One region of the Pseudomonas sp. TE9122 genome, then DNA from elsewhere that is predicted to be linked to it. Evidence: predicted binding sites of a transcription regulator. Region 1 holds the regulator's gene; each other region holds the start of a gene.

What was found. The regulator sigma-54, encoded in region 1, starts transcription at its own class of promoters, with help from an activator protein. The targets are predictions, from matches to a motif close to ANTGGCATNNANNTTGCTNT.
Region 2: the regulator sigma-54 is predicted to act here: its motif matches at 4,586-4,605, upstream of flgB (flagellar basal body rod protein FlgB).
Region 3: the regulator sigma-54 is predicted to act here: its motif matches at 2,125-2,144, upstream of ACZ9BE_RS04940 (flagellar basal body rod protein FlgF).

The regions. Positions count from the first base shown of each region.
Region 1 is NZ_JBWBQI010000001.1:470,745-481,427, forward strand. Features, by position in the region: gene rapZ (RNase adapter RapZ) at 1-800, opposite strand, end outside; gene ptsN (PTS IIA-like nitrogen regulatory protein PtsN) at 803-1,267, opposite strand; gene hpf (ribosome hibernation-promoting factor, HPF/YfiA family) at 1,279-1,587, opposite strand; gene ACZ9BE_RS01990 (RNA polymerase factor sigma-54) at 1,661-3,151, opposite strand; gene lptB (LPS export ABC transporter ATP-binding protein) at 3,318-4,043, opposite strand; gene lptA (lipopolysaccharide transport periplasmic protein LptA) at 4,043-4,588, opposite strand; gene lptC (LPS export ABC transporter periplasmic protein LptC) at 4,575-5,147, opposite strand; gene ACZ9BE_RS02010 (KdsC family phosphatase) at 5,156-5,680, opposite strand; gene ACZ9BE_RS02015 (KpsF/GutQ family sugar-phosphate isomerase) at 5,680-6,654, opposite strand; gene ACZ9BE_RS02020 (ATP-binding cassette domain-containing protein) at 6,927-7,736, shown strand; gene mlaE (lipid asymmetry maintenance ABC transporter permease subunit MlaE) at 7,736-8,533, shown strand; gene mlaD (outer membrane lipid asymmetry maintenance protein MlaD) at 8,533-9,000, shown strand; gene ACZ9BE_RS02035 (MlaC/ttg2D family ABC transporter substrate-binding protein) at 9,012-9,665, shown strand; gene ACZ9BE_RS02040 (STAS domain-containing protein) at 9,662-9,967, shown strand; gene ACZ9BE_RS02045 (BolA family protein) at 10,083-10,322, shown strand; gene murA (UDP-N-acetylglucosamine 1-carboxyvinyltransferase) at 10,345-10,683, shown strand, end outside.
Region 2 is NZ_JBWBQI010000001.1:3,841,046-3,851,728, forward strand. Features, by position in the region: gene ACZ9BE_RS17275 (ribonucleoside-diphosphate reductase subunit alpha) at 1-551, shown strand, start outside; gene flgE (flagellar hook protein FlgE) at 1,578-2,912, opposite strand; gene flgD (flagellar hook assembly protein FlgD) at 2,944-3,672, opposite strand; gene flgC (flagellar basal body rod protein FlgC) at 3,688-4,131, opposite strand; gene flgB (flagellar basal body rod protein FlgB) at 4,135-4,545, opposite strand; gene cheR (protein-glutamate O-methyltransferase CheR) at 4,905-5,732, opposite strand; gene ACZ9BE_RS17305 (chemotaxis protein CheV) at 5,779-6,711, opposite strand; gene flgA (flagellar basal body P-ring formation chaperone FlgA) at 6,794-7,555, shown strand; gene flgM (flagellar biosynthesis anti-sigma factor FlgM) at 7,719-8,045, shown strand; gene ACZ9BE_RS17320 (flagella synthesis protein FlgN) at 8,093-8,560, shown strand; gene ACZ9BE_RS17325 (flagellar brake protein) at 8,650-9,396, shown strand; partial or broken gene ACZ9BE_RS17330 (MFS transporter) at 9,470-10,683, opposite strand, start outside.
Region 3 is NZ_JBWBQI010000001.1:1,111,667-1,122,349, reverse strand. Features, by position in the region: gene flgH (flagellar basal body L-ring protein FlgH) at 1-447, opposite strand, end outside; gene flgG (flagellar basal-body rod protein FlgG) at 499-1,284, opposite strand; gene ACZ9BE_RS04940 (flagellar basal body rod protein FlgF) at 1,330-2,070, opposite strand; gene ACZ9BE_RS04935 (sigma-54-dependent phenylalanine hydroxylase transcriptional regulator PhhR) at 2,414-3,976, opposite strand; gene phhA (phenylalanine 4-monooxygenase) at 4,370-5,161, shown strand; gene ACZ9BE_RS04925 (4a-hydroxytetrahydrobiopterin dehydratase) at 5,277-5,633, shown strand; gene ACZ9BE_RS04920 (amino acid aminotransferase) at 5,633-6,826, shown strand; gene ACZ9BE_RS04915 (hypothetical protein) at 7,166-7,297, shown strand; gene ACZ9BE_RS04910 (hypothetical protein) at 7,368-7,550, shown strand; gene ACZ9BE_RS04905 (MFS transporter) at 7,663-8,850, shown strand; gene arfB (alternative ribosome rescue aminoacyl-tRNA hydrolase ArfB) at 8,847-9,260, opposite strand; gene ACZ9BE_RS04895 (amino acid permease) at 9,484-10,683, opposite strand, start outside.

The DNA.
Region 1 (10,683 bases):
CCCAGTCGTTCGGTCAGGTAGACGGAGCGGTGATGCCCGCCGGTGCAGCCAATGGCAATGGTGACGTAGGCGCGGTTGCTGGCGGCGAAGCGTGGCAGCCACTTGTTCAGGTAGGCGTAGATGTCCTGATACATTTCTTCGACATCCGGCTGCTGCGCCAGGTACTCGGCCACTGGGGCATCGAGGCCCGACTGAGCGCGCAGCTCCGGTTTCCAGTACGGATTGGGCAGGCAGCGCACGTCGAACACCAGGTCGGCGTCGACCGGCATGCCGCGCTTGAAGCCGAACGACTCGACCAGAAACGCCGTACCGGGCTCCGGTTGATTCAACAGGCGCAACTTGATGGTGTCGCGTAGTTGATACAGATTCAGACTGGTGGTGTTGATCTTCAGGTCGGCCAGATCGGCGATCGGACCGAGCAGGGCGGTTTCGTCGTGAATCGCCTCGGCCAGTGAGCGATTGGCGTTGCTCAGCGGGTGACGACGACGGGTCTCGGAAAAACGCTTGAGCAGGGTTTCTTCATCGGCGTCCAGGTACAGCACATCGCACTTGATATGCTTGGCACGCACGTCTTCGAGCAATTCAGGGAAACGTGACAGATGGCTGGGCAGGTTGCGCGCATCGATCGACACGGCGACCAGCGGCTGCGCCAGTTCCGTGTGAATCAGCGCCCGCTCGGCCAGTTCCGGCAGCAAACCGGCCGGCAGATTGTCGATGCAGTAGTAGCCGTTGTCCTCAAGGACATTCAGGGCGGTACTTTTACCCGAGCCCGAACGGCCACTGACAATGATCAAACGCATGATTAGTGCCCGTTCTGCTCGTCCAGTACGACCTGGTACAAGGCTTCATTGCTCGGAGCGCTGCGTAGCTTGTCGCGCACTTCCTTGCGGTCGAGCATGCTGGCGATCTGGCGCAACAACTCCAGATGCGCGTCGGTTGCGGCTTCCGGGACCAGCAATACGAACAACAGGTCCACCGGAGCGCCGTCGATGGCGTCGAAATCGATCGGGGCTTCGAGGTGCAGCAGGGCGCTCACTGGCCCCGCGCAGCCCTTGAGGCGGCAGTGGGGAATGGCGATGCCGTTGCCAAAACCGGTGGAGCCGAGTTTTTCACGGGCGATCAGCGCCTCGAAGACATCCTGCATCGCCAGATCCGGCACTTCGCGGTGGATCAGGTTGGCAATCTGTTCGAGGGCTTTTTTCTTGCTGCCGCCCGGCGCGTTCACTTGGGAACGGCCGGGGGTCAGGATGGTTTCAAGTCGGATCATGGATAGGGGTGTTAACGACCGGTCGCGCCCTGGAGGAGGCTCTGGGTCTTTTCCTTATGCTTTTTGAGTTGGCGATCCAGCTTGTCGGTAAGTGAGTCGATCGCAGCGTACATGTCGGTATCTTCTGCGTTTGCGACCACTTCACTGCCGGGAATATGCAAGGTGGCTTCGATCTTCTGTTTCAGCTTTTCGACGCACATCGTGACCTGCACGTTGGTGATCTTGTCGAAATGTCGCTCCAGTCGCTGGAGTTTTTCCTCGATGTAGGAACGCAGAGGTTGGGTCACTTCCAGTTGGTGTCCACTGATGTTGACTTGCATACAGCTTCTCCTTCGTTGCCAGTGCATAAAGCGGCAGGCCGAAAAGCCTGCCACTGGAACGCTGTAACGTGGCTTACATCAACCGCTTGCGTTCGCTCGAAGGCGCGATTCCGAGGGATTCGCGGTACTTGGCGACGGTGCGGCGAGCCACCTGAATGCCTTGTGCCTCCAGTAAACCAGCGATCTTGCTGTCACTCAACGGCTTTTTCTGATTTTCCGCAGCGACCAGTTTCTTGATGATCGCGCGGATCGCCGTGGACGAGCATTCGCCGCCTTCGGAGGTGCTGACGTGGCTGGAGAAAAAGTATTTCAGCTCATAAATACCGCGCGGGGTATGCATGAATTTTTGTGTGGTCACCCGGGAAATCGTCGATTCGTGCATGCCGACCGCTTCGGCGATGTCATGCAATACCAACGGCTTCATTGCTTCGTCGCCGTATTCGAGGAAGCCGCGCTGATGTTCGACGATCTGCGTGGCCACTTTCATCAGGGTTTCGTTGCGGCTCTGCAGGCTCTTGATGAACCAGCGGGCCTCCTGCAACTGGTTGCGCATGAAAGTGTTGTCGGCGCTGGTGTCGGCACGCTTCACGAAACCGGCGTACTGGGCGTTGACGCGCAGGCGAGGCACCGATTCCTGGTTCAGCTCGACCAGCCAGCGCTCGTTGTCCTTGCGCACGATCACGTCGGGAATGACGTATTCGGCTTCGGTCGACTCGATCTGTGAGCCGGGACGCGGATTGAGGCTCTGCACCAGTTCGATGACCTGGCGCAGCTCGTCTTCCTTGAGCTTCATGCGCCGCATCAACTGGCTGTAATCGCGGCTGCCGAGCAGGTCGATGTAATCGGCGACCAGACGCTTGGCCTCGGTCAGCCACGGCGTCTTCGCGGGCAGCTGGCGCAATTGCAGCAGCAGGCATTCGCTGAGGTTGCGGGCGCCGATACCGGCGGGCTCGAATTGCTGGATGCGATGCAGGACGGCTTCGATTTCGTCGAGCTCGATGTCCAGTTCAGGGTCGAACGCTTCAAGAATTTCTTCGAGTGTTTCGTCCAGATAGCCCTGATTGTTGATGCAGTCGATCAGGGTCACGGCGATCAGGCGATCGGTGTCGGACATCGGTGCCAGGTTCAGTTGCCAGAGCAGATGACTCTGCAGGCTCTCGCCGGCCGACGTGCGAGTGGTGAAATCCCACTCATCGTCATCGCTGCTGGGCAGGCTGCTGGCGCTGGTCTGGTAGACGTCTTCCCAGGCAGTATCCACTGGCAGTTCGTTGGGGATGCGCTCGTTCCAATCGCCATCCTCGAGGTTATCCACCGTCGGGGCGGTTTCCTGGTAGGAGGGTTCCTGGATTTCGGCGGGCTTCTGTTCGGCGTTGTCGGCCAGCGGATCGGCGTTGTCGAAGTCGTCGCCTTCTTCCTGGCGCTCGAGCATCGGATTGGATTCCAGAGCCTCCTGGATCTCCTGTTGCAGGTCCAGGGTCGACAATTGGAGCAGGCGGATGGCCTGTTGCAGCTGCGGTGTCATCGTCAGCTGCTGGCCCATTCTCAAGACTAGCGATGGTTTCATGGCAGGGGCTTAACACCTTATTCGCCGGCGCTTTGCGCCATCCACTACAGGGCGCCGAAGCGCCAAACTTAAGCAAATTATATGCCTGAAACTGAAGTGTTTGCCTAGAGCGCTGTAACAATTAAAGCGGATAAATGCGCCTTGAATCGATACAGCGCTGTCGCGCTTACAGGCGGAACTCGTGACCCAGATACACTTCCTTGACCAGATCGTTGGCCAGGATGGTCTCGGCATCGCCTTCAGCGATCAGTTGACCGTCGTTGACGATGTAAGCGGTTTCGCAGATATCCAGCGTCTCACGCACGTTGTGGTCGGTGATCAGCACACCGATGCCCTTGGCCTTGAGGTGATGGATGATCTGCTTGATGTCGCCGACCGAGATCGGGTCGACACCGGCGAACGGTTCGTCGAGCAGGATGAACTTGGGTGCAGTGGCCAGGGCGCGAGCGATTTCCACCCGGCGACGCTCACCGCCGGACAGGCTCATGCCGAGGTTGTCGCGGATGTGGCTGATGTGGAATTCCTGCAGCAGGCTTTCCAGCTCCTTGCGACGACCGGCCTTGTCCAGCTCCGGGCGGGTCTCGAGGATCGCCATGATGTTGTCGGCGACCGACAGTTTACGGAAGATCGACGCTTCTTGCGGCAGATAGCCGATACCGGCCTTGGCGCGGCCGTGCATCGGCTGGTGGCTGACGTCCAGATCATCGATCAGCACACGGCCCTGATCTGCCTGCACCAGGCCAACGATCATGTAGAAGCACGTAGTCTTGCCGGCGCCGTTCGGACCGAGCAAGCCGACGATCTGCCCGCTGTCGATCGACAGGCTGACGTCACGCACGACCTGGCGGCTTTTATAGGCCTTGGCCAGGTGCTGAGCTTTCAGAGTTGCCATTACTGGGATTTCTCTTCGGTTTTCTTCTTCGGCTGGATCACCATGTCGATGCGCGGACGCGATTCGGTGACCTTGCTGCCCGTGGCGCGACCGGCGCTGGCCAGCTTCTTCACGGTGTCGTAGACGATTTTTTCGCCCTGGGTGACGTTGTTATCCTTGTCGATAACCTTGGCCTTGTCGATCAGCACCACCCGGTTCTGCTGGGCGTGGTATTGAATCGTCACGCCGTAGCCCTTGACCGGGTTGGCGTCGCCCTGGGTCTGCAACTGCTCGAAGTAAGCCAGGTTGCCTACCGAGGTCACCACGTCGATGTCGCCATTGGGCGCGCGCGTCATGGTCACGGTGTTGCCTTTAACGATCATCGAGCCCTGGGTAATGATCACGTCACCTTTATAGGTGGCGATGCCATTCTTGTCGTCCAGTTGGGCGTCGTCGGCCTGAATGCGGATAGGCTGCTGCTGATCGTTCGGCAGGGACCAGGCGCTCGCGCTTCCCAGTGCTGCGCCCAGACTGAGCAAAATAGGGAGGGTTTTAACGAGCCTCATACTGTCCTCTTACGTTCGATTGCAGGTGTATCCTGCTGTCCTTCAGGTACGCTTTCATTCCGACGCCAGTCGATACGCCGCCAGCGCCCTCGATTCTAACGGGTTGCGCGGTCTGCGCATATTCTTGCTGCGGGAACACGGTCATGCGGGTGCTGGTGATCAGGGTGCCGCGCTTTTTCTCGTCGGTGCGCTGTACGCGGACCGAATCGATCAATTCAACTTCGGTGCCGCCCGAATTAACTTCGCCGCGCTCGCTGGTCACGTGCCACGGGAAGTCGGTGCCGCGATACATGTTCAAGTCAGGCTTGGTTACCAGAGTGACATCGGTGGCCTTGACGTGCTCGGCCTTGTCGGAGGTCATCTCGTACTGCACCTTGCCGTCGGGCAGGTACTGAATGGTGTGCGTGTTGGTCGCGTACCAGTCGATCGGATTCTCGGCGGCCGAGACCGGCGGCTTGTCGAGGAAGCGCTCAGGGCTGATGTTCCAGTAGCCCACCGCAGCGAAAATCGCCGCGATGCAGCCGAACAGCAGGAAATTGCGAAACTTTTTGCTAAACATGGTCAGGCTCACAGGTACGCGGCGTTGGCCGCTTCGAGGCGGCCCTGGGCGCGCAGGATCAATTCGCAGAATTCGCGGGCGGCACCTTCGCCGCCACGGGCGCGGGTAACGCCGTGGGCGTGTTCGCGGACGAAATCGGCAGCGTTGGCCACCGCCATGCCCAGCCCTACACGGCGGATCACCGGCAAGTCTGGCAGATCGTCACCGAGATAGGCGACTTCTTCATAGCTTAGGCCCAGTTGCGCGAGCAGACCGTCGAGTACCACCAGTTTGTCCTCGCGCCCCTGAAACAGATGCGGGATGCCGAGGTTTTTCGCGCGGCGCTCGACCACCGGGGTCTTGCGACCACTGATGATCGCCGTCTGCACGCCGGCATTCATCAACATCTTGATGCCCTGGCCGTCGAGCGTGTTGAAGGTCTTGAACTCGCTGCCGTCTTCGAGGAAGTACAGGCGCCCGTCGGTGAGCACCCCGTCGACGTCGAACACTGCCAGTTTGATCGCTTTGCCGCGTTGCAGCAGATCGTTGCTCATTACATGACTCCTGCGCGCAGCAGATCGGAGAGGTTGAAGGCGCCGATCGGGCGATCCTCCTCGTCGACGACTACCAGGGCGTTGATTCGATGGTCTTCCATGATTTTCAGGGCTTCGGCGGCGAGCATGTCGGGCCGGGCGGTCTTGCCGTGTGCAGTCATCACCTGGTCGATGGTGGCGCTGCGGATGTCGATGGCGCGATCCAGCGTGCGGCGCAAATCACCGTCGGTGAAGATCCCGGCGAGCTTGCCATCGGCCTCAATAATAGCGGTCATGCCCAGACCCTTGCGGGTCATTTCCATCAGCGCGTCCTTGAGCAGGGTACCGCGTTGTACCTGCGGCAGCTCCTGTCCGGCGTGCATGACGTTTTCGACTTTCAGCAGCAGGCGACGGCCAAGGGCACCGCCCGGATGCGAGAACGCGAAATCTTCAGCGGTGAAACCACGCGCTTCCAGCAGGGCCACGGCCAGGGCGTCGCCCATGACCAGCGCGGCCGTGGTCGAAGAGGTCGGTGCCAGATTCAGCGGGCAGGCTTCGTGCTCGACATGCACATTGAGATTGACCTCGGCAGCCTTCGCCAATGGCGACTGTGGATTGCCGGTGACGCTGATCAGCTGGATACCCAGGCGTTTGATCAATGGCAGCAGCGTTACGATTTCGTTGGTCGAGCCGGAGTTCGACAGGGCCAGAATCACATCGTCGCGGGTGATCATGCCCATGTCGCCGTGGCTGGCTTCGGCCGGATGCACAAAAAACGCCGGAGTGCCGGTGCTGGCCAGGGTGGCGGCGATCTTGTTGCCGATGTGCCCGGATTTGCCCATGCCGACTACGACCACACGGCCCTTGCTGGCCAGAATCATCTCGCAAGCGCGTACGAAATCGGCGTCGATATGGGCCATCAAGCCTTGGACGGCTTCCACTTCGAGGCGGATGGTGCGTTGTGCCGATTGAATCAGGTCGCGGGTTTTGCTCATGTCAGAATCGTATGGGCCGATGAAAAGGCGGCGATTATAGCGGGTATGTGGCAAAGCCTCACGCAAGTTCGACGTGCTTTGTCATTACTGGTTACCAAAACCCTCTGAAAGTCGCTCAGGCCCTCTTCAGTCGGCGATCTTGGCCGGGTTCTCGCTTGGGCGCTCAGCCTTTGCAGTGATATAGTTCGCCGCCAGTTCGGCCTGCCCGGGATGCAGGTGTTTCCGAGGAAAGTCTGGCATCCCAGTGAGAGGCTGCATCGCAAGGAGTTTAGATGAGTGCCGATAACGCCTACGCGGTCGAGCTGAAGGGAGTCTCCTTCAAGCGCGGTGCGCGGAGCATTTTCAATAACGTCGATATCCGCATCCCGCGCGGCAAGGTCACCGGCATCATGGGGCCTTCCGGCTGCGGCAAGACCACGCTGCTGCGCCTGATGGGCGCGCAGTTGCGGCCGTCCGGCGGCGAAGTCTGGGTCAACGGGCAGAACCTGCCGACGCTGTCGCGCAGTGATCTGTTCGATGCGCGCAAGCACATGGGCGTGCTGTTTCAGAGCGGTGCGCTGTTCACCGACCTCGATGTGTTCGAGAACGTGGCCTTTCCGCTGCGGGTGCACACGCAACTGCCGGAAGACATGATTCGCGACATCGTCCTGCTGAAATTGCAGGCCGTGGGGCTGCGTGGCGCCATCGACCTGATGCCGGACGAACTGTCCGGCGGCATGAAGCGCCGCGTGGCGCTGGCCCGGGCGATTGCCCTCGATCCGCAGATTCTCATGTACGACGAGCCCTTCGTGGGCCAAGACCCGATCGCCATGGGCGTGCTGGTGCGCCTGATCCGCCTGCTCAACGATGCACTGGGAATCACCAGCATCGTGGTCTCGCACGACCTGGCGGAAACCGCGAGCATTGCCGACTACATCTATGTCGTGGGCGATGGTCAGGTGCTGGGGCAGGGCACGCCGGATGAGCTGATGAATTCGGATGACCCGCGTATCCGTCAGTTCATGACCGGTGATCCCGATGGCCCGGTGCCGTATCACTTTCCAGCGACGGATTACCGCGCAGATCTTCTGGGGAAGCGTTGATGCGCAGAATTTCATTGATGGAACGCGTGCGTCGGTTCGGCGAATCGGCGATCGACGCGGTCGCGGTGTTTGGTCGGGCGACCCTGTTTCTGTTTCACGCCCTGCTGGGCCGTGGCGGTATCAGCGGTGGTTTCGGCCTGTTGGTCAAGCAGCTGCATTCGGTCGGCGTCATGTCGCTGGTGATCATCGTGGTCTCCGGCATTTTCATCGGCATGGTCCTCGCGCTGCAGGGCTTCAGCATTCTTTCCAGCTATGGTTCAGAGCAGGCTGTAGGGCAGATGGTCGCCCTGACGCTGCTGCGTGAACTGGGGCCGGTGGTCACGGCGTTGCTGTTTGCCGGGCGGGCCGGTTCGGCGTTGACCGCAGAGATCGGCAACATGAAATCCACCGAGCAGCTGTCCAGCCTGGAAATGATCGGTGTCGATCCGCTCAAGTACATCATTGCCCCGCGCCTGTGGGCCGGCTTCATTTCCCTGCCGGTGCTGGCGATGATTTTCAGCGTCGTCGGCATCTGGGGCGGTTCGTGGGTCGCAGTCGACTGGCTGGGCGTTTATGAAGGCTCGTACTGGGCGAACATGCAGAACAGCGTGAACTTCACCAGTGATGTGCTCAATGGCGTGATCAAGAGTGTCGTTTTCGCCTTTGTCGTGACCTGGATCGCCGTATTCCAAGGCTATGACTGTGAACCCACTTCCGAGGGAATCAGTCGTGCCACCACCAAGACCGTGGTGTTTGCCTCGCTGGCAGTGCTCGGTCTGGACTTTATTCTGACCGCTTTGATGTTTGGAGATTTCTGATGCAAAACCGCACCCTGGAAATCGGTGTCGGCCTGTTCCTGCTGGCAGGGATCCTGGCTTTGCTGCTGCTCGCCTTGCGCGTCAGCGGCCTGTCTCCGACTTCGTCCACCGACACTTACAAGTTGTATGCGTATTTCGACAATATCGCCGGTCTGACGGTCAGAGCCAAAGTGACCATGGCCGGTGTGACCATCGGCAAGGTCACCGCAATCGATCTGGATCGCGACAGCTTCACCGGTCGGGTCACGCTGCAAGTGGATAAAAAGGTCGACAACCTGCCGGTCGATTCGACTGCATCTATCCTCACCGCGGGTCTGCTGGGCGAGAAATACATCGGTATCAGCGTCGGCGGTGAAGACACCCAGTTGAAAGACGGTGGAACCATCCACGACACGCAGTCGTCACTGGTACTGGAAGACCTGATCGGTAAATTCCTGCTCAATACCGTTAGCAAAGACGCCAAATGAGGAGCTTTTGAATGATCTCTATCTTGCGACGTGGCCTGTTGGTGTTGCTCGCGGCCCTGCCGTTGATGGCTAACGCTGCACCGGGGCAATCGGCTCATGACCTGATTCAGGACACCACGAACCGGATGCTTGCCGACTTGCAGGCAAACAAAGAGAAGTACAAGCAGGATCCGCAGGATTTCTATGCGGCGCTCAACAACATTGTGGGGCCAGTGGTGGATGCCGAGGGCATCTCCAAAAGCATCATGACCGTGAAGTATTCGCGCAAGGCCACGCCTGAGCAGATGCAGCGCTTTCAGGAAAACTTCAAGCGCGGTCTGTTCCAGTTCTATGGCAACGCTCTGCTGGAATACAACAACCAGGGCATCACGGTTGACCCGGCCAAAGACGAATCGGGCGACCGCACCAGCGTCAACATGACCGTCAAGGGCAGCAATGGCGCGATCTATCCGGTGCAGTACACGCTTGAGAAGATCAGCGGCGAGTGGAAGCTGCGCAACGTGATCATCAACGGCATCAACATCGGCAAGCTGTTCCGTGACCAGTTCGCCGACGCCATGCAACGCAATGGCAACGATCTGGACAAGACCATCGATGGCTGGGCCGGTGAAGTGGCCAAGGCCAAGCAGGAAACCGACAAAGCCGCCGCGAAGCCAGCGCAATGAGTGAGGCGGCAGTTCGTATGAGTGATGTCGACGAGCTGGTGCTCAGCGGCGTGCTGGATTACCGCACCGGGCCTGAGCTGCGCAAGGAAGGGCAGGCGCTGATCAAGTCGAGCAAGGCGTCGGCGCTGGTCATCGATTGTTCGGCGGTGCAGAAGTCCAGCAGCGTCGGCCTGTCGTTGCTGCTGTGCTTCATGCGCGATGCCCAGGCGGCCGGCAAGGCCGTCAGCATCCGTGCGATGCCTGAAGACATGCGCGAAATCGCTCAGGTCAGTGAACTGACCGAGCTGTTGGCGCAACCCTGAACCATCATCTACAAAGAAGCCCCCCGTCAGAGTCCTGCGTTGCGGGGTTCGCAGGCGCGGGGCTTTTTTGTATGATGTCCGACCCGTGCGCACAGGGCGCCGATTGAGGTTGAGCATGCAGGCCGTAGAAGTGAAGAGCTTCCTTGAAGGAAAGCTGCCAGGAACGCTGGTAGAAGTTGAGGGCGAAGGCTGCAACTTCCAGCTGAACGTGATTAGCGATGAACTGGCGGCGTTGAGCCCGGTGAAGCGTCAGCAGCAGGTCTATGCCCATTTGAACCCATGGATCACCGATGGCAGCATCCATGCGGTCACTATGAAATTTTTCAGCCGCGCGGCCTGGGCCGAGCGCACCTGAGCCCTAGGGCGTCGAGATACTAATGGATAAATTGATTATTACCGGTGGCGCTCGTCTTGATGGCGAGATCCGCATTTCCGGCGCGAAGAACTCCGCCCTGCCGATTCTGGCCGCGACCTTGCTGTGCGATGGCCCGGTCACCGTTGGCAACCTGCCGCACCTGCACGACATCACCACCATGATCGAGCTGTTCGGGCGCATGGGCATTGAGCCGGTAATCGACGAGAAGCTCAGCGTCGAAATCGACCCGCGCACCATCAAGACCCTGATCGCGCCGTACGAACTGGTGAAAACCATGCGTGCGTCGATCCTTGTGCTCGGCCCGATGGTCGCGCGTTTCGGTGAAGCCGAAGTCGCACTG
Region 2 (10,683 bases), 3.4 Mb from region 1:
TTTCGCAGTCGATCGAACCGACCTACCAGAACCTGTACGTGAAATCGAACCTGTCGGGCGAATTCACCGTGATCAACCCGTACCTGGTTCGCGACCTGAAGGCTCGCGGTCTGTGGGACTCGGTGATGATCAACGACCTGAAGTACTACGACGGTTCGGTGCAGCAGATCGAGCGCATTCCGCAAGAACTCAAAGAGCTCTATGCGACCGCGTTCGAAGTGGACACCAAGTGGATCGTTGACGCCGCCAGCCGTCGTCAGAAGTGGATCGACCAGGCCCAGTCGCTGAACCTGTACATCGCCGGCGCATCGGGCAAGAAGCTCGACGTGACCTACCGCATGGCCTGGTACCGTGGTCTGAAAACCACTTACTACCTCCGTGCCCTGGCCGCGACCAGCACCGAGAAGTCGACCATCAACACCGGTAAGCTGAACGCTGTTTCCAGCGGCGGCAACCACGGCGACGATTCGGTCCTGGCCGCTCCGGCAGGTCCGGCGCCAGTGCCAAAGGCCTGCGCGATCGACGAGCCGGATTGCGAAGCTTGCCAATAAGCTGAGCTGAGATCAGGCGTTGCGAGACGCCTGGGATCTCGAGACAAAAGAAAACCCCCGACAGACTTCAGGTTTGTTGGGGGTTTTGTTTTTTGGCGGCCTTGGCGGCCTCTGGGCCGACCAGGCTCTTGGGGTTTTGGGTGAATATCCGTTTTCTCGGTGCTGCGGCTGGCGGTTTCGCTCTTACAGCGAGTCACCTTTTTCAGACGCCAAAAAGGTAACCCAAAAGGCTTTGCCCCGGCGTACGGCCCGCTCGCTGGAGCTCGGGGTACCTTCGTTACGGGACCGTTCCGGGCGCAGCGGCTCCGGTTGGCTTCGCTGCACCTACACTCGCTGTGTACGACTGCGTCGTACGGTCGCTGCGCTCCCACCCCCGGATCGATCCCGTAACGAAGCCTGCCGAAGGGGCAAAAGATCAAAAGCCGGATCAAAAGCCAGAGCAAAAGCAAAAGCAAAAGCAAAAGCAAAAGCCAGATCAAAGATCGCAGCCTTCGGCAGCTCCTACAGTTGGATTGGGTACCACTTCAAGAACAGGTCGGCTGACATGCCGCCTTCGCGAGCAAGCTCGCTCCCACAAAAAGGCAAAAGCAGCGCAGCTGCCCGCGGCGAAGCCGCCCCACTCAACAATGAGCGCAAGCTCGAGTGCTCTTGATCTTGATCCACCGGCGACGTCGGAAGGCTGAGCGGAGGGATTGATCCGGGCGTGGGAGCGCAGCGACCGTCTGGCGCAGCCAGACACAGCGGAAGGAGGTGCAGCGAAGCAAACCGGAGCCGCTGCGACCGGATCGATCCCGCAGCGAAGGAACCCGAGCCTGCGAGGGCCGAACGCAGGAGCTAGCGTTTTTTGCTTACTTTTTTAGGCGCTTGTAAAAAAGTAAGTCGCCGTCAGGCGAAACCGCCAGCAGCCGCTACCGAAGCAACGGATATTCACCCAAAACCCAACAGCCTGGTCGGCCCAAAGGCCGCCACGACCAAAAAAAAGCCCCTCAAAACCGAGGGGCCCAAAAAACCAGTCAGAAACCCGAATCAGGTCATCTGAATAATGGTCTGCATAATCGTGCTCTGAGTCGAAATAGTCTTGGCGTTCGCCTGATAGTTGCTCTGACCCTTGATCAGATCAACCAGCTCATTGGTCAGGTTAACGTTCGACTCTTCCAGCGAGTTGGACACCACCTCACCCAACGTACCGGTCTTCGGCGCGTCATAGCCCGGAATACCCGAAGCGAAAGTCTCTTTCCAGCTGGTGCCACCGACAGCCTGCAAGCCCTGTTCGTTGGTGAAGCTGGCCAGTGCAACCTGACCAATCGCCTTGCTCTGGTTGTTGCTGAAGTTGGCAAACAGCGTACCGGTGCCGTCGATGGTCAGGTTGGTGATCTGGCCAGTGGCGTAACCATCCTGAGTCGGGATCGTACGCGAGGTATCAGCGTTGTACTGAGTGGTGTTGGCCATCGAGATGGTCACGCCATTCGGGTTCGCTGCCGCGCCGTTAGGCGTAAACACGCCATTGGTCACAGTGCCCGGCACCCAGCCAGTCATCTTCAGATCGCTGCTGATGATCGGGTTGGCTGGATCCGCCGGGTTAGGCGTGCTCACCTGAACCAGCTTGCCGGAGCTGTCGAACGACAATGTCGAGGCAACCGGCGCAGTGGTCACAGGGTTGCTGCCGGTAGCGTCCGGGTTACGGCCATCGACCAGGGTGTAAACCTTCCAGGTGTTCCCGCCAGTCTTGACCATGTACTGGTCCATGACGTGGGCGTTGCCCTGGGTGTCATAGATCGGTGTGCTGAAGGACTTGGTGTAAGTCTCAGGCTTCGACGGATCGAACTTGACGGCGCTGGCGCCGGTATCAACGATCACTGGCGAAGACGAATTGAGGTTGATGCTCGAGGTCACCGAAGAAGACGACTTCGGCGCCAGGTTCGAGGTGTCGATCTTCAGATCGGTCAACACGCCGTTGATGATCTTGCCGTTGGCATCCACACCGTAACCCTGCAGACGCGAGGTGTAGTCGGTGTTGGTGATGTAACCGGCGTTGTCGACCTTGAACGTACCGGCACGGGTGTACGAGATCGAGCCGTTGTTGCTCATGGTGAAGAAACCGGAACCGTTGATGCCCATGTCCAGCACGTTGCCAGTGTTGTTGATGTCACCCTGGGTGAACTGCTGGGAAACGTTGGCCAGGCGCACGCCGTTGCCGATCACTTTGCTGCCGCTGCCCAGACGAGTCGACGAATAGACGTCTTCGAATTCTGCGCGCGAGGATTTGAAACCGGCGGTGGCGACGTTGGCGATGTTGTTGCCGGTGACGTCGAGTTGTTTGTTGGCGGCATAGAGACCGCTAAGGCCGATGTTAAAAGACATGTTCCACTCCTTCGTGCCGGGTTAGTCGGCTCTATATACCAATGGTTTGTACTTTGGACAGGGCAACGGTGCCCTTGCCGGCCAGGTTGAGCATCAGCTCGCCACCGGTCTGGCTGATCGTCACGCTGTTGACGGTCGCCGGCAGGTAGGTCGCCAGGTCGGTCGCGGTGCCGTTGATCGGTGCGTTGGCCTTGAACGTGTAAGTGCCGACCGGAACCACGGTGCCGGCGGTGTCCTTGCCGTCCCAAGTGAAGCTGGCATCGCCGGCAGCGCGGCTGCCCAGGTCGATGGTGCGCACGGTTTTGCCGTCCTTGTCGGTGATCGTCACGGTGCCGCCGGCAATCGACGAAGGCACGGTGACCGAACCGGTCAGGCCTTTGCTCGGGTCATCGAGCTGGGCGGTGTTGGTCTGCACGATCACGTTGCGACCGACCAGCGACGACGCTTGCAACGCCTGCGACGAGTTGTAGTTGCCGGCCAGGCCACTGACAGTGGAGTTCAGCGTGGTGATGCCTTCAAGGCTGCTGAACTGCGCCAACTGCGCGACGAAGGCGCTGTTGTCCTGCGGGTCGAGCGGGTTCTGGTTTTTCAGCTGGGTGACCAGCAATTGCAGGAATGCATCCTTGCCCAGCGCCTGGCCGCCGGTGGCACTGTTGGTCGCCGAAGCGATGCCGCCCGACGTCGTGCTGCTGGCCTTCTTCGACGAGTTGGCCAGGATGTCGTTCATGCTCAGGCTGCTGGTGGTATCCGTAACGCTCATGGCAGTCGCCCCTTATTACTGACCGAGGGTCAGTACCTTCTGCATCATGGTTTTGGCGGTGTTCATCATTTCCGCGTTGGTCTGGAACGAGCGGCTCGCGGAAATCATGTCAGCCATTTCTTCCACCACGTTGACGTTCGGGTAGTAGACGTAGCCCTTGGCGTCGGCGGCCGGATGGTTCGGCTCGTAACGCGCTTCGAGGTTGCTCTGATCTTCAACGACGCCAAGCACCTGCACGCCCTGCCCGGCCGCATCCTGGTTCTGGAACAGCGAATTGCTGCCGCCGGCCTGGCCGCCCTGAAACATGGTGGCGAACACCGGATGACGGGCGCGGTAGGTCTGGTCGATGCTCGACGAAACGGTTTCGGCGTTGGCGATGTTCGACGCCACGGTGTTCAGACGCGTGGTCTGCGCGCTCATGCCGCTGCCGGCAATGTTGAAAACGCTGGACAGGGACATGGATTATTCTCCGCGCAGGGCTGACACCAGCCCTTTGAATTTGCTGTTGAGCAAGGTGAAGCTGGCCTGGAAGCCGACGGCGTTTTCCGCGTAGTTCGACTGTTCCAGTTGAGCGTCGACGGTGTTCTGGTCGATCGAAGGCTGCATCGGCGTGCGATACATCAGCGACTCGTCGCCGTTGCCCAGCCCTTCAGCCTCGATGTGCCGGCTGTTGGTCATGTTCAGGGCAAAGTGGCCGCCGGTCTTGGTCTTCTCGGTCTGTGCTTCGAGCACTTTGGAGAAATCCAGATCCCGCGCTTTGTAGTTCGGGGTGTCGGCGTTGGCGATGTTGTTGGCCAGCACTTCGGCACGCTGGGCGCGGAAGCCCAATGCCTTTTCGTGAATGCCCAGCGCTTTGTCGAAGCTGATGCTCATGTCGGGAACCTTCAGGTGACCGGTTTTTCGTACTTGAGCTTTAGCAAGCGCCGTGCCAAATGATCAAAGCCCCGTATTCCGGGGCTTTGCGCCTGACAGGCAAAGCGGCAATGCCAGAAAAGCGGCAACCGGTTACCGCCGGATGCCGCTTTTCTGCCGCTTGCCGTCGTTGCCAGGTCAGCGCAGATCCCTGTGGGAGCGAGCCTGCTCGCGAAGGCGGCGTGTCAGGCGCCAACTGTCTTATGGACAGACCGCTTTCGCGAGCAGGCTCGCTCCCACAGGGGATTCGTGGAAAATAATTCGGGCATAAAAAAAGGAGGCCTTTGCGGGCCTCCCGTTTTTGTATCAGCGCAAACCGCTTATTTCGCCTTGTAGATAATCCCCGGGCTGCACTGAACCATCTGGTAATGATCCGGCAATCCGTTCAGCGCTTCCGAAGCGCCAAGGAACAGATACCCGCCCGGCTTCAACGTGCTGTGAATGCGCAACAGGATGTCCTTCTTCACTTCGGCAGAGAAGTAGATCAGTACGTTGCGGCAGAACACGATGTCGAACTTGCCCAGCGCCGCGTAGCTGTCGAGCAGGTTGAACGAGCGGAATTCCACCCGGCTCTTGATCGGCGCCTTGACCACCCAGCGCCCCGGCCCTTTCGGGTCGAAGTAGCGTTGCAGGCGTTCCGGCGACAGACCGCGACCGATCGCCAGGCTGTCGTACTCGCCGGTCTTGCAGTTGTTGAGCATCAGGCCCGACAGATCAGTGGCAACGATCTGCACGCCCATCTTCAACTGACCCAGGTTGCTACGCTCGAACTCGTCGATCGACATCGACAGCGAGTACGGTTCCTGTCCCGACGAGCAGGCCGCCGACCAGATCCGCAGACGCTGGTTGGGGCTGGCCTTGATCGCTTCCGGCAGTACCTTGTTCTTCAAGACTTCAAACGGATAGGTGTCGCGAAACCACAGAGTTTCGTTGGTCGTCATGGCATCGACCACCTGCTCGCGCAAACCGCTGCGCGGCTGGGTCTGGATGCGCTGTACCAGCTCACCCAGGGACTTGATGCCTTGCTGCTCCATCAGTTTGTTGAGACGGCTCGAGACCAGATACTGCTTGTTTTCACCGAGCAGAATGCCACAGGCTTTTTCCAGGAAGACCCGGAACTGTTCGAAATCCAAATTACCCGTAGACAATGATGCCGCCTCTTAAATCGTGTTGACCGCCAGGGGCAGAAGGCCCCTAGCTGATATCTGCTGCTTTGATCCGGTCGACTACCCGGGATGCGAGGTCATCAGGACGGAATTTGGCCAGGAAGTCATCAGCACCGACTTTCTTCACCATCGCCTGATTGAATACCCCCGACAACGAAGTATGCAGGATGATATGGAGCTTTTGCATGCGTGCGTCGCCGCGGATTTCCGCCGTCAGGGTGTACCCGTCCATCTCCGGCATCTCGATGTCGGAAATCATCATCAGGAACTCTTCTTCCGGCTTCTTGCCCTCGTCGACCAGCTTGCGCAGGTAATCCAGCGCCTGCTTGCCGTCGTTCAGCGCCACCACTTCGACACCGATGGTCTGCAGACAACGCGTGACCTGCTTGCGCGCCACCGACGAGTCATCGACCGTCAGCACCCGCAGCGACAATGCCTTGGTCTGCGTCTCGACATCGACCACGCCCACCGAAATCGCTTCCGGCGTCGGCGCCACTTCGGCCAGCACCTTCTCGACGTCGATGATTTCGACCAACTGGTTGTCGACCCGGGTCACAGCGGTCAGGTAGTGATCGCGACCGGTGCCCTTGGGTGGCGGATGGATCTCTTCCCAGTTCATGTTGACGATGCGCTCCACCGAGCGGACCAGGAAACCCTGGGTCTTGGTGTTGTACTCCGTGATGATCACGAACGGACTGTTCTTGTCTTTCAACGCACCGGAGCCCGTTGCCATTGCCAGATCCAGGATCGGAATGGTCGCTCCCCGTATATTCGCTACCCCGCACACGACAGGACTGGATTTGGGCATCAACGTCAGGGACGGGCATTGCAACACTTCCCGTACCTTGAACACGTTGATCCCATAGAGCTGCGGCCCGTCGAGACGGAACAACAGCAGCTCGAGGCGATTCTGCCCTACCAGTTGCGTGCGCTGGTTCACCGAATCCATTACACCAGCCATGCCCAGACTCCTACACCAACGCCAAGTGTTGTTGCGACGCACATTCATTGCTAAACGGCACGGCGCTTGCTTTTTAACTCGTATGAACGCTCAAACGACATTTTCCCGACGCCTGACATCTTCCCTTCGCAAAGGGCTTTGCGCGGTGTCCGCCGTTTGCTGCTTGCTTGCTGGCAGTCCTGCCCATGCAGATGCGGTTACCTTGCCTGATATGCTTATCGGCGTGACTCAGGGCTTTCTTGAATTCACCGTAGAAGACTATTTGGCTTCCAGTCAAACCGAAGGCCGCTACGAAATCGAAGTCAACCAGCTCGACCCGCGCATGCGCATGCCCATGTGCGACAAGGAATTGACAGCCACGCTGGAGAGCCCGGCACGCCCGCTGGGCCGCGTCACGGTGAAGGTTCGCTGCGAAGGCAGTTCGCCCTGGACGGTGTTCGTACCCGCTCAAGTCCGCCTGTTTCGCGAGATCGTGACGACCACTCGTCCGCTGAAACGCGCCGGCATTATCGAGCCGCAGGATGTGACCTTGCGCGAGCGCGACGTCAGCACGATCAACCAGGGTTTCCTGACCTCCGTCGACGAAGCGATCGGGCAGAAACTTACCCGACCAACGGTCGCCGATCAGGTCATCACCCTGGTGCATCTGGAACAGGCCGAAGTGGTCCGCAAGGGTGACCAGGTGGTGATCACTGCGCGCAGCGGCACCCTTGCCGTACGCATGCCGGGGGAAGCGCTCTCCAATGGCGGAATGAAAGAACAGATTCGAGTAAAAAACCTTAATTCTCAAAGAGTTATCAAGGCGCAGGTGATTGCGCCGGGACAGGTCGAAGTGGCCATGTAAAAGCCTCGTGGAGAAAACTGGCGCCGATCCCGTCGCTTCCCTAAACTGTGCCGCAGCAGGTCTCGCAACGGCGCATGCAAGCTTATGGTTGATTGGGCCTAAAGTTTTTCAGGGGATAGCCGAAAACATGGCAAGCGTCCCAAATTCCCAGAGGTTTTTTATCATGGTTATCGATTTCAACCGATTGAACAGTTCCTCGTCACTAACCGGCAGCACACGTACCAGCAACGCCAAGGAAAGCGCTGAAAACAGCCCCTCCGCGCCGCTGAATACCCAGGCCGAACAGGCCAATGTCGCCAAAAGCGGGGAGTCGGTACACCTCAGCAATGAGGCTCAACAGTTGCAGAAGGTCACTGACAAGCTGCGCGATCAGCCTGCTGTCGACAAAGCCCGTGTGGCCGAGTTGAAAGCCGCGATTGCCGATGGCAGCTATAAAGTCGACAGCAACCGTGTAGCCAGCAAACTGCTCAACTTCGAAGCCCAGCGCTAGGCTTTTGCCGGCGCCAGGCTTTTGGACGCTTAACCCCAAGGCCAGCCATGCACGACACTAACTTATTGCAACTGATCAACGACGACTTTGCTCCAGCGCAACAATTGCTGGAGTTATTGCAAACCGAATCCCTCGCTTTGCATGGTCGCGACATGCCGTTGCTGGAAGAAATTCTGGCGACCAAGCAAGCGTTGATCATTCTGCTCGAGCAGCATGGCCGCAAGCGCAGCGAAATCCTCGCCAGCCTCAACCTGCCGACCGATCGCACAGGTCTTGAGCAACTGGCCAGCCAGTCGAGCATTGGCGACCAGTTGCTGACCCAGGGCGATGCCCTGACCGCGCTGATCGCCCAGTGCCAGGCTGCCAACGTCAAGAATGGCCAGTCGATCCAGATCCAGCAGGCGACCACGGCCAATCAACTGAAGATCCTCACCGGCGGTGAGCCGCCAGCGCTTTACGACGCCAGCGGGACCTTTGCCAAACCGGTCAAGCCGCGAACGCTCAGCCAGGCATGAGCCATTCGCTGACCCTGCACTATCCACCTGCGCAACATACTGGCAAAATACTGGCCAGTCGTCTTATTTTGTCTGGAGATTGAAGAACCGTGTCCAACACCCTAAGCGCGGATGATGCTCCGCAGCCTCCGAAGGTGCTCACCACGCCACTGGAAATCTCCAGCAACCTGCGCCAGCTGCAAGACAGCCACGATCCGCTGATCATCACCTTCCATGAACGCAGCCAGCGCTTTCAGAGCTACCTGATCAAGGTCGACCGCGAAACCGCGACGATCGCCCTGGACGAAATGATCCCGCGCGATGGCGAGCGCTTCCTGCAAGCGGGCGAACCGTTCAAGGTCGAAGGCTTTCATGACGGCGTGCGCATCGCCTGGGAATGCAACGGCACGCTGAACATCGAAGAATCCGACGGCGACCGTTTTTACACCGGCGACCTGCCGAGCGAAGTGGTCTACCACCAGCGCCGCAACGCCTTCCGCGCTGCGTTGAAACTCACCGACCTGGTCAGCGTTGAACTGGGCGGCGAAAAGCTCAAGGTTCCTCTGCACGGCAAGCTGCTGGATATCTCCGCCACTGGCTGCAAATTCCGCTTCGAAGGCGACATCACTGATCGCCTGCAACTGGGCCAGGTCTACGATCGCCTGATCGCCCCGCCGCTGTTCGGCAATCAGCCAACATCGGTCGAGCTGCGCTACCTGCACTTCGAAGAAAAACTCAACATCACCTTCGCCGGTCTGCGCTTCCACAACATCAGTGGCCAGGCTGCGCGCAATGTCGAGCGTTTCGTTTACCAGTTGCAGCGTGAAGCACGGCGTTTCGACAAAGACGATCTCTGAGTCGCAGCGACCAATAAAAAGGGCAGTCCTGTGCGGGACTGCCCTTTTTTATGCGCCGATGTTTATGTGCGACTCAAGGCCGGCCACCACTGATATCCGGCGCAGGCTTGTCGTCATCGCCACTGTCCTGTTCGGTTTCAACGACTGCTTCCGGCTGCGCTTCGGGCTCAGGCTCAGGATTGACCGGCGCCGGATCCTGCACCATCTGCTCCTGCACCACCTGCTCATCGACACGCGGATCGAGCGCCGCCACCAGCGGCGAACTCGACATGCTGTCCGGCATTGCCACGTGATGCAGCGGTGCGTCGTCGACCTGATGCAGGTTGGTCACTGCTTTCGGACGAATCCGCCAGACCAGCACCAACGCGAAGAAACTGAAGAACGCATACAGGCTCTGACTGCCGAGAAACTTCATCAGCACACCCGCGAGCAGCGGCCCGATGCTCGCGCCGACGCCATAGGTCACCAGCAACATCGCGGTCAGCGACACCCGCCGATCGCCTTCGACGTGGTCATTGGAGAACGCCACCGCCAGCGGATACAGGCAGAACTGCACCAGCGAACAGAAGAAGCCGACGACGAACAACACCTCCAGCGGCACCTGCGGCATGATCGCCAACGGTAACGCCGCCACCGCCAGAAACCCTGCAAAGCAGCGAATCAGCAATGCGCGGTCATAACGGTCGGACAACCAGCCCAACGGCCACTGCACCAGCAAGCCGGCAAAAATGCAGCTACCCATGAACAGACCGACCTGCTCGGTCGTCAGCCCCTGTTGCGAGGCGTACAGCGGCGCCAGACCGTAGAACGAACCGATGATCAAACCGGCGCCGAGCACCGTGCTCAGCGATTGCGGCACCCGTTTGATGAAAAAGCGCGGCTCCATCGGCGCGGGGTGCAGAGGCGCCGGGTGAATCCGTCGGGTCAGCGTCACGGGCACCAGGCACAGGGCAAAGCACAGCGCCACCAGCATCAGCAGTTCCAGCCCGAGGCCGGGATGCATGACCAGTATCAGCTGGCCCAGCACCAGGCCCAGATACGAAGCGATCATGTAACCGCTGAACACTAGCCCACGCTGATTGGCGTCGGCCTGCTCGTTGAGCCAGCTCTCGATGACCATGTACTGACACATCATGCCCAGACCGACGATCGTCCGCAGCACCAGCCACGCCGGCAGCCAGTCCACCAGACCATGGCCGAGCACCGCCGCGCCGACGATCCCCGCACACGCCGAGTAGGCACGGATATGCCCGACCCGGGCGATCAGGCGATGGCCGATCTTGCCGC
Region 3 (10,683 bases), 640 kb from region 1:
GGTCACGGTGATCGAACCGGTCAGGCTGTTGCTCTGTCCCGACTTGGCGTCGCCCTTGGTCGAACGGTCGGCGCTGTAGCCAGCGTTCAGGCTCAGGTCACCGCCACCAATCGGGTTGTTGGTGGTCAGGCTGGAGCCGAACAACGAGGTCAGACCGATCGAGTTATCGCTGTTCTTGTCCATCTGCGAGTTGGCGTTCTTGCTCGCCTGGGTGCGCTCGTTCAGGGTGATGGTGATGATGTCACCGACCCGGAACGCCTTGCGGTCGCTGTACAGGTTCTGCTCGAAGCCGGCCTGATAGATCGAGCCGTTATTGGCCGCCGCCGGCAACGGTGTGCGCGGCAACACCGGGGCGTAGTAAGGGTCATTGGGCTTGGGCGTCGGGGCGACGCAGCCCGCGAGCGAGACGACCCCACTCAATGCCAGAACAGATACAAAGCGCTTCATGACCCTACCTCACGGTGTTGCTGGCGACCTCAGGCCGCCCCAAAGACTGGATTACAGATTCTGCGTTACGAACGAGAGCATCTGGTCGGCGGTGGAGATCACCTTGGAGTTCATCTCGTAGGCGCGTTGAGTGGTGATCATGTTGACCATCTCTTCAACGGTGCTGACGTTCGAGGTTTCCAGGGTGTTCTGCAGCGTGGTACCGAAACCGTTCAGGCCCGGGGTGCCGATCTGTGGCGCGCCGGAAGCAGCGGTTTCCAGGAACAGGTTGTTGCCCACTGCTTGCAGACCGGCCGGGTTGATGAAGTCGGCGGTCTGCAGGTTGCCGATCACTTGCGAGGCCGGGTTGCCGGCGATGGTGATCGACACGGTGCCGTCACGGCCGACAGTGAAGGTCTGCGCATCGTTCGGGATGATGATCGCCGGTTCCAGCGCGAAACCGCTGGCGTTGACGATCTGGCCATTGGAGTCGAGGTGGAAAGTACCGTCACGGGTGTAGGACGTGGTGCCGTCCGGCTGCAGGATCTGGAAGAAACCGCGACCGTCGATGGCCATGTCCAGCGGCTGCTCGGTGGTTTGCAGGCTGCCGGCGGTGAAGTTTTTCTGGGTGCCGACAATGCGCACACCGGTACCCACTTGCAGACCCGACGGCAGTTCGCTGTCCTGGGTCGACTGAGCGCCTGGCTGACGCTTGATCTGATAGAGCAAGTCCTGGAACTCGGCACGGTCACGTTTGAAACCCGTGGTCGAAACGTTCGCCAGGTTGTTGGAAATGGTGGTCAGGTTGGTGTCCTGGGCGGACAGACCGGTTTTGGCAACCCATAGAGCCGGAAGCATTCGATTCTCCTCGTGCGCCTGTTTTACGGCGCGACGTTCTGATAATTAGCTGATCTGCAAGACCCGAGCCATGGCCTGGTCGTCGTCTTTGGCGGTGTTCATCATCTTGACGTGCAACTCGAATTGCTTGGCCAGGGCCAGCACCGAAGTCATTTCTTCCACGGCATTGACGTTGCTCGACTCAAGGAAACCCGAGACCAGTTTGACGTTGGCGTCGGCTTGCGCCGGCTGGCCGTCCTTGGTGTAAATCGAACCGTCGAGGCCTTTGTTCATGTTCTTGATGTCCGGGTTGACCAGCTTGATCCGGTCGACTTCGGCCATGACGCGGGGGCCTTCGCCCATTGCGCGAATGCTGATGGTGCCGTCTTCGCCGACTTCCACCTGCTGCTCGGGCGGCACAGCGATCGGGCCGCCATTACCGATCACCGGCATGCCGTTGCCGGCGCGCAGTACGCCGAGGGCGTCGATGTTGAGGCTGCCGGTACGCACGTAGCTTTCGCCGCCGCTGGGGTTTTGCACGGCGATGAAACCGTTGCCGGATACCGCGACGTCGAGTTCACGTCCGGTCTGCACCAGTGAGCCCGGCGTGAAGTCGGTGGCGGGACGTTCGCTCATGGCAAACGCGCGCGCCGGAAAGCTGTCGCCGAATACCGGCATCGAACGCGCCTGCTCGAGGTCGCGCTGAAAGCCGTTGGTGGAAATGTTCGCCAGGTTGTTGGCATGCGCCCGCTGCGCCAGTGCGTTCTGGCTGGCGCCGGTCATTGCCACATAAAGGTACTTGTCCACAGTGTTTCCTCTGCATGCCGGACGTTTGCCGCCCACCGCTGTACTGCTCAGCCATAAGCAATTTGCAGACCAACTTTTTATTGGCGGGCGAAGGCCCGGCAAACAGGGGACTTGAGGGGATCGGAGGGGGAATCTGAAATGGATCGAAGACGAAAAACCGGCGGTGTCATGCCGGTTAGTGGCAATCCTGAGTTCGGCGGGGATGGCGATCCTGTGGCGAGGGGATTTATCCCCGTTCGGCTGCGCAGCAGTCGCCAAGCCTGCAAATGAGGTCGCCGGGAAGAAAAAGCGGGGCGGCTTCGCCGCCCATCGGGGATAAATCCCCTCGCCACAAAGGCTCTATTTAGCTTTCGGAGGTTTTGCCAACCTCATACTCACGCAGCTTGTTGGCAATGGTGGTGTGCGAAACACCGAGCCGCTTGCCCAACTGCCGACTGCTTGGATGCTCGGAATACAAGCGTTCCAGCACCGCTTTTTCGAAACGCCCGACGATCTCGTCCAGACTGCCGTCGAGGGAAAAATCGCCAAGCGGCTGACGCACGCCGTAATCCGGCAGGCGAATATGTTCGGCCTTGACCGTGCCGCCGTCGCACAGGGAAACCGCCTGGAACAGCACGTTCTCCAGTTGCCGCACATTGCCCGGCCAGTGGTAATGGCTGAGGCGATCCATCGCCGCCGGGGCCAGTTTCGGCAGCGGACAGCCGATCTGCCGACTGGCCTGGTCGAGAAAGTGTTCAACCAGCGGCGTCAGACCGTCGAGGCACTCGCGCAGCGGCGGGATGTGCAGCGACAGTACGTTCAAGCGGTGATAGAGATCCTGGCGAAACTCGCCGCGCGCGCACAATTCGGACAAGTCCACCTGCGTCGCGCAGATCACCCGCACGTCCAGATACACCTCTTCATCACTGCCGACGCGACGGAAGCAACCGTCCTGAAGAAAGCGCAGCAATTTGACCTGCAAACGCGGGCTCATCTCGCCGACGCCATCGAGAAACAGCGTGCCGCCAGCGGTCAATTCGAGCAGGCCAAGCTTGCCCTCAGCGCGAGCGCCTTCGAAGGCGCCGGGGCCGTAGCCGAACAACTCGGTCTCGGCCATCGACTCCGGCAGTCCGGCGCAGTTGAGCGCCATCAACGGTGACTGTCCGCGCGGGCTGGCGAGGTGGCAGGCGCGCGCCAGCAATTCCTTGCCAGTGCCGGTTTCGCCTTCTATTAATAGCGGCGCATCCAGCGGCGCCATGCGCCGCGCTTCGCGGACCACAGCGGCCATGACTTTCGAGCTTTGAAAGATGCTGTCGAACCCGCGCAGCTCTTGCTTGCGCACATTGTAGATTCGCTCGCCGACCCGATCGGCGCGGTGCAGCGTCAGCACGGCGCCGGCCATGGCCTCGCTGTCGTCGTGTTCCGATTGCAGCGGCGCGATGTCAGCGAGAAAGATGTCGCCCTTGACCTTGACCCGCATGCCGTTGATTCGCGATTTGTTGGCGCGCACCAATTCCGGCAAATCGAAATCCTCGGCGTAGCGCGACAGCGGAATCCCCGGCACCTCATCGACGCGCACCCCGAGCAACTGCGCCGCCGCGCGATTGGCCGCAACGATCGAACCGCCCATGTCGATCGACAGCACCGGAAATTCCAGCGCGCCGAGCAGTGCGTTCAATTCCATGTGCCGGCGTTCGCTGGGCATCAGCCCGACGCGCTTAACCCCGAACACCCCACCGATTGCCTCGAACTTGGGGCGCAACGCCTGGAACTGGATGTTGATCAGGTTCGGGCAGTGCAGGTAGATCGCATTGCCATGCTCACCACCCACCTCGCCGCGTGCGACGTTGATCCCGTACGCCACCAGCAGATTGAGGATGTCACGCAGGATGCCGATGCGATTCTGGCAGTGGACTTTGATGCGCATAGAAAAAGGCCCGACAGGTTTGAGAGGTAAACACATGTCCTTTTGGGAGCGAGCCTGCTCGCGAAGGCGCCAGCACATCCAGTATCGATGTGTCAGACAGACCGCTTTCGCGAGCAGACTCGCTCCCACAGGGTTTTGTGGCGCGCCCGGGGCAGATGTTTCTGTCGAGGCACGCAGATAGTTGTCAAGATTATGTGACAGCCCCGACCCTTTTCAAACCCGCCAATCACCGTAAATGCGCATTACCCGACAAGGCGTAACGATAACTTTACGAAACAAGCAGAATTTTCCTACGCACACACCGGTCAACATGCTGCACGCCCTGTCACTCTCGGGTATTCCTTTAGCCATCGCTGGACATAACAAAAACGAATTTCCTAGCAGGAGAGCAGCATGAAGCAGACGCAATACGTGGCTCGCGAGCCCGATGCGCAAGGTTTTATCGACTACCCCGCCGAAGAACATGCGGTGTGGAACACGCTGATCACTCGCCAGTTGAAGGTGATTGAAGGTCGTGCGTGCCAGGAATATCTGGACGGTATCGAAAAACTCGGTCTGCCCCACGACCGCATCCCGCAACTGGCCGAGATCAACAAAGTCCTCGGCGAGACCACCGGCTGGCAGGTTGCCCGGGTGCCGGCGCTGATTCCTTTCCAGACGTTTTTCGAGTTGCTTGCCAGCAAGCAATTCCCCGTCGCCACCTTCATACGTACCCGCGAAGAACTCGACTATCTGCAAGAGCCGGACATCTTTCACGAGATCTTCGGCCACTGCCCGCTACTGACCAACCCCTACTTCGCTGAATTCACCCACACCTATGGCAAGCTCGGCCTGCAGGCGACCAAGGAAGAGCGCGTGTATCTGGCCCGGTTGTACTGGATGACCATCGAATTCGGTCTGGTCGACACCCCGCACGGCAAGCGCATCTACGGCGGCGGGATTCTGTCTTCGCCGAAAGAAACCGTTTACTGCCTGTCGGACGAGCCCGAGCATCAGCTCTTCGATCCGCTGGAAGCCATGCGCACGCCGTATCGCATCGACATCCTGCAACCGCTGTACTTCGTCCTGCCCAATCTCAAGCGCCTGTTCGATGTGGCCCATGAAGACATCATGGCCATGGTCCGTCAGGGCATGCAGCTGGGCTTGCACGCGCCGAAATTTCCGCCGAAACCCAAAGCCGCCTGAACCGCGACCTTTGCTGACAATTGCGTCTGTCCGTGGCCGCCACTTTGCTTTAGCGTGACGGCATTGGCGGCACACGCGCTTTAATAAAAAACACACTCGTTTTCAGGAATCCACCATGTCGACTTTGAACCAAGCCCACTGCGAAGCCTGCCGCGCCGATGCGCCACAAGTCAGCGACGAAGAACTGCCGATCCTGATCAAGCAGATCCCTGACTGGAACATCGAAGTACGCGACGGCATCATGCAGCTGGAAAAAGTTTTCCTGTTCAAGAACTTCAAGCACGCACTGGCGTTCACCAACGCCGTGGGCGAGATCTCCGAGGCCGAAGGTCACCACCCGGGCCTGCTGACCGAGTGGGGCAAAGTCACCGTGACCTGGTGGAGCCACTCGATCAAAGGCCTGCACCGCAACGACTTCATCATGGCCGCGCGCACTGACGAAGTAGCGAAGACCGCAGAAGGACGCAAGTGATGCACTTCGACGCCATCGGCCGGGTCCCCGGCGACCCGATTCTCGGTTTGATGGAGGCCTATGCGCAGGATGCCAACCCGCGCAAGTTCGACCTCGGCGTTGGCGTCTACAAGGATGCCCAGGGCCTGACGCCGATCCCGGAAGCGGTGAAAATCGCCGAAGCGCGACTGGTCGAAAGTCAGGACACCAAGACTTACATCGGTGGCCACGGCAATCCGCTGTTCGGCAAGGTCATCAATGAGCTGGTACTCGGTGCCGACTCGCAACTGATCACCGAACAACGCGCCGGCGCCACCCAGACCCCGGGTGGCACCGGCGCCCTGCGCCTGGCCGCCGACTTCATCGCGCAGTGCCTGCCGGGCAAAGGCGTGTGGTTGAGCAACCCGACCTGGCCGATCCACGAAACCATTTTCGCCGCCGCCAAGGTCAAGGTCAGCCACTACCCGTACGTCGGCAGTGACAATCGCCTCGACGTCGAAGCGATGCTCGCCGTGCTCAGGGAAGTGCCGAAGGGCGACGTGGTGCTGCTGCATGCGTGCTGCCACAACCCGACCGGTTTCGACCTGAGCCATGACGACTGGAAGCGCGTGCTTGAAGTGGTGCGCAGCCGCGATCTGCTGCCGCTGATCGACTTCGCTTATCAGGGTTTTGGCGATGGCCTCGATCAGGACGCCTGGTCGACTCGGCTGTTCGCGACACAGCTCCCGGAGCTGTTGATCACCAGTTCCTGCTCGAAGAACTTCGGCCTGTATCGCGACCGTACCGGTGCGCTGATCGTCTGCGCGACCAGCGCTGACAAGCTCATCGACATCCGCAGCCAACTGGCCAATATCGCCCGCAATCTGTGGTCGACGCCGCCGGATCACGGCGCGGCGGTGGTCGCGACCATCCTCGCCGACCCAGAGCTGAAAGCGCGCTGGGCCGATGAAGTGGAAGCGATGCGCTTGCGAATCGCGCAGTTGCGCAGCGGCTTGGTCGAGGCGCTGGAACCGCACGGTTTGCGCGAGCGTTTCGCGCACATCGGTGTGCAACGCGGGATGTTCTCCTACACCGGCCTGTCGCCGGAACAGGTGAAAACCCTGCGCGAGCGGCACAGCGTGTACATGGTCAGCTCCGGCCGCGCGAACGTCGCCGGCATCGACGCCACCCGCCTCGCATTACTCGCGGACGCCATCGCCGACGCCTGTAAATAGCCCACTATGCTCGTTCCCACGCTCCGCGTGGGAATGCCTCTTCGGACGCTCTGCGTCCGCTTTGGGACGCAGAGCGTCCCCGGCTGCATTCCCACGCGGAGCGTGGGAACGATCAAATGCAGGGTCTGGGGCCGCTTCGCAGCCCATCGGGGATAAATCCCCTCGCCACGAAAGCCCACTCCCACATTTGGTTTTTGTGGTCGCCTCCCCTCCCTGCGGCCATCTGTCGCATTAATTTGAATTAAAAGTCTGATTGTCATTTTTCCTGCTGTATCCTGCGCAGGCTTTGTAAAGCGCGGAGCACCTGATCTATCAACAGACTTAGCGAGGAGCGCACCCATGCACGAGATTCCCAATCTCCCCTTCCCAAGCCTGCACGTACCTGAGCAGACGACCCCGCAACACGCCGGTGCTGAAAAGCCCGAGCCGCAAGAAGCCGCTGACAGCCGCAAAGCCGACAGCGAAGAGTAAGACCCGCCGTACAGACCGTGTGGAAAGCGCTAACATGCGCTTTCCACACTGCCTGAAACCCGAGCCCGCCATGACCGACGAATTCTCCGAAAGCCAAGCTGCCGTGCTGATCGGCGCCACCGAGAAAATGATCGAGATCTGGAATCGCCTCTCGCCCGAGAAGCAAGCTGCCCTGCTCGAACGTTTCGGCAGCGAAGAAAACGCCCTCGCCGCCCTCGTCACCACGCAACTGGTCGCCCCGGCGAAATCCTGAAAGCGCCGCCCGGCAAATAGTTTTACTTTTCCCCGCCCCTGAACGGTTCACGCCGGTATCATGAGCAGCCTATCTAATCTGCTGCTCCCGTGGATCGTTACCCATGTCGTCTATATCCGAGCCCCAGCGTCCGCTGGCGGTTACGCTGCAAGTAGTCTCCATCGTCCTCTTCACCTTTATCGGTTACCTGAACATCGGCATCCCGCTCGCCGTGTTGCCGGGCTATGTCCACAGTGACCTTGGTTTCGGCGCCGTGATCGCCGGGCTGGTGATCAGCGTGCAATACCTCGCCACCCTGCTCAGCCGTCCATATGCCGGCAAGATCATCGACAACCAGGGCAGCAAACGCGCAGTGATGATCGGCCTCGCTGGCTGTGGCTTGAGCGGTGTGTTCATGCTGATTTCCGCGTGGACGCCGAACCTGCCGCTGCTCAGTCTGATCAGCCTCTTAATTGGCCGTCTGGTGCTGGGCAGCGCGGAAAGCCTGGTCGGTTCCGGTTCGATTGGCTGGGGTATCGGACGGGTCGGCGCGGCGAATACGGCGAAAGTGATTTCCTGGAACGGCATCGCCAGTTACGGCGCCCTGGCGATCGGCGCGCCGTTCGGTGTGTGGCTGGTAAGCAGGTTGGGGCTGTGGAGCATGGGCGTGAGCATCATCCTCCTCGCCCTGCTCGGTCTGGCGCTGGCATGGCCGAAGACCGCCGCGCCGATCGTCGCCGGTGAACGCCTGCCGTTCATGCATGTGCTGGGCAAAGTCTTCCCCCACGGCTGCGGGCTCGCGCTGGGTTCGATCGGCTTCGGCACCATCGCCACTTTCATCACCCTGTACTACGCGACCCAGCACTGGGACAACGCGGTGCTGTGCCTGAGCCTGTTCGGCGCCAGCTTCATCGGCGCGCGGCTGCTGTTCGGCAACCTGATCAACCGCCTCGGCGGATTTCGCGTGGCGATTGCCTGCCTGTCGGTGGAAACGTTGGGCTTGTTGTTGCTGTGGATTGCGCCGGATGCGCATTGGGCACTGGCGGGCGCGGCGCTGAGCGGTTTCGGCTTCTCGCTGGTGTTCCCGGCGCTGGGCGTGGAGGCGGTGAATCTGGTGCCGGCCTCGAGCCGTGGCGCGGCGGTCGGTGCCTATTCACTGTTCATTGATTTGTCGCTGGGGATCACCGGGCCGCTGGCCGGGGCGATCGCAGCAGGATTCGGTTTTGCTTCGATCTTCCTGTTCGCCGCATTTGCAGCGTTGAGCGGCCTTGGCTTGAGTGTCTATCTGTACAAGCACACGGCGAAGTATCGCGAGGTTTAGAAGTCCACCTTGCCGCGCCCGGCCTTGATACTGCCGCGCTTGGTTTTCGACTCCAGCCGACGCTTCTTCGAGCCAAGGGTCGGCTTGGTCGGGCGGCGTTTCTTTTCCACTTTGGTGGCGCTGAGAATCAGCTCGACCAGCCGCTCCAGCGCATCGGCGCGGTTGGCTTCCTGGGTTCGGTATTGCTGCGCCTTGATGATCAGCACGCCATCGCTGGTGATACGGCTGTCACGCAGTGCCAGCAGGCGTTCCTTGTAGAACTCCGGCAAAGACGAGTTGGGAATGTCGAAGCGCAAGTGCATGGCGCTGGAGACCTTGTTGACATTCTGCCCACCGGCGCCTTGCGCGCGGATGGCGGTCAATTCGATCTCGGCATCCGGCAGATGCACGTTGTTGGAAATCACCAGCATGGAAAAGCGTCCGTAATCAGAGCGTGCAGGATAACCCGATTCACTCAACCTCTGTGGGAGCGAGCCTGCTCGCGAAGGCGGTGTGTCAGTCGATGCAGATGTTTCTGATGGACCGCTTTCGCGAGCAGGCTCGCTCCCACAGGGTTCGGTGTGATGTCAGATTTTTCCATTTCAAAACAACAAACCCGGCACTTGGCCGGGTTTGCTGTTTCTGCTTGAGCGGTTACTTGGCGATCACTGGCAGCGCCTGCTGGGCACTGCGCTTGTTCTTGATCAGGTAGCAGACCCACATGAACACCACCCACACCGGAATCGCGTACACCGAGATCTGAATTCCCGGGATCAGCAGCATCACGCCGAGGATGAACACCACGAACGCCAGGCAGACGAAGTTGCCGTACGGGTACCACAGCGCCTTGAACAGTGGCGTCTGTCTGGTCTGGTTCATGTGCTGGCGGAATTTGAAGTGCGAGTAGCTGATCATCGCCCAGTTGATCACCAGCGTCGCAACCACCAGCGACATCAGCAGTTCCAGCGCGTGCTGCGGGATCAGGTAGTTGAGCAACACGGCAACCAGCGTCACTGCCGCCGAAGCCAGAATCGAACGCACCGGCACGCCGCGCTTGTCGATCTTCGCCAGAGCTTTTGGCGCATCGCCCTGCTCGGCCATCCCCAGCAGCATACGGCTGTTGCAGTAGGTGCCGCTGTTGTACACCGACAGCGCGGCGGTCAGCACGACGAAGTTGAGGATGTGCGCGGCGGTGTTGCTGCCGAGCATCGAGAACACTTGTACGAACGGGCTGCCGCTGTAGGAATCACCCGAGGCGTTGAGCGTTTCCAGCAGGCTGTCCCAAGGAGTCAGCGACAGCAGGATCACCAGCGCGCCGATGTAGAAAATCAGGATGCGGTAGATCACCTGGTTGATCGCTTTCGGGATCACGGTTTTCGGTTTATCGGCTTCAGCAGCGGTGAAGCCGAGCATTTCCAGACCGCCGAAAGAGAACATGATGATCGCCATGGCCATCACCAGACCGCTCACCCCGTTGGGAAAGAAACCGCCGTGGGACCACAGGTTGCTCACCGAGGCTTGCGGGCCGCCATGGCCGCTGACCAGCAGGTAGCTGCCCAGGGCGATCATGCCGACGATGGCCACGACCTTGATGATCGCAAACCAGAATTCGGCCTCACCGAAGACTTTGACGTTGGCCAGGTTGATCGCGTTGATCAGCACGAAGAATGCAGCAGCGGAGACCCAGGTCGGGATATCCGGCGCCCAGTAATGGATGTACTTGCCGACCGCTGTCAGCTCGGACATGCCCACCAGAATGTACAGAATCCAGCAGTTCCAGCCCGAGAGGAAACCGGCGAAACCGCCCCAGTATTTGTGGGCGAAGTGGCTGAAGGAACCGGCCACCGGCTCTTC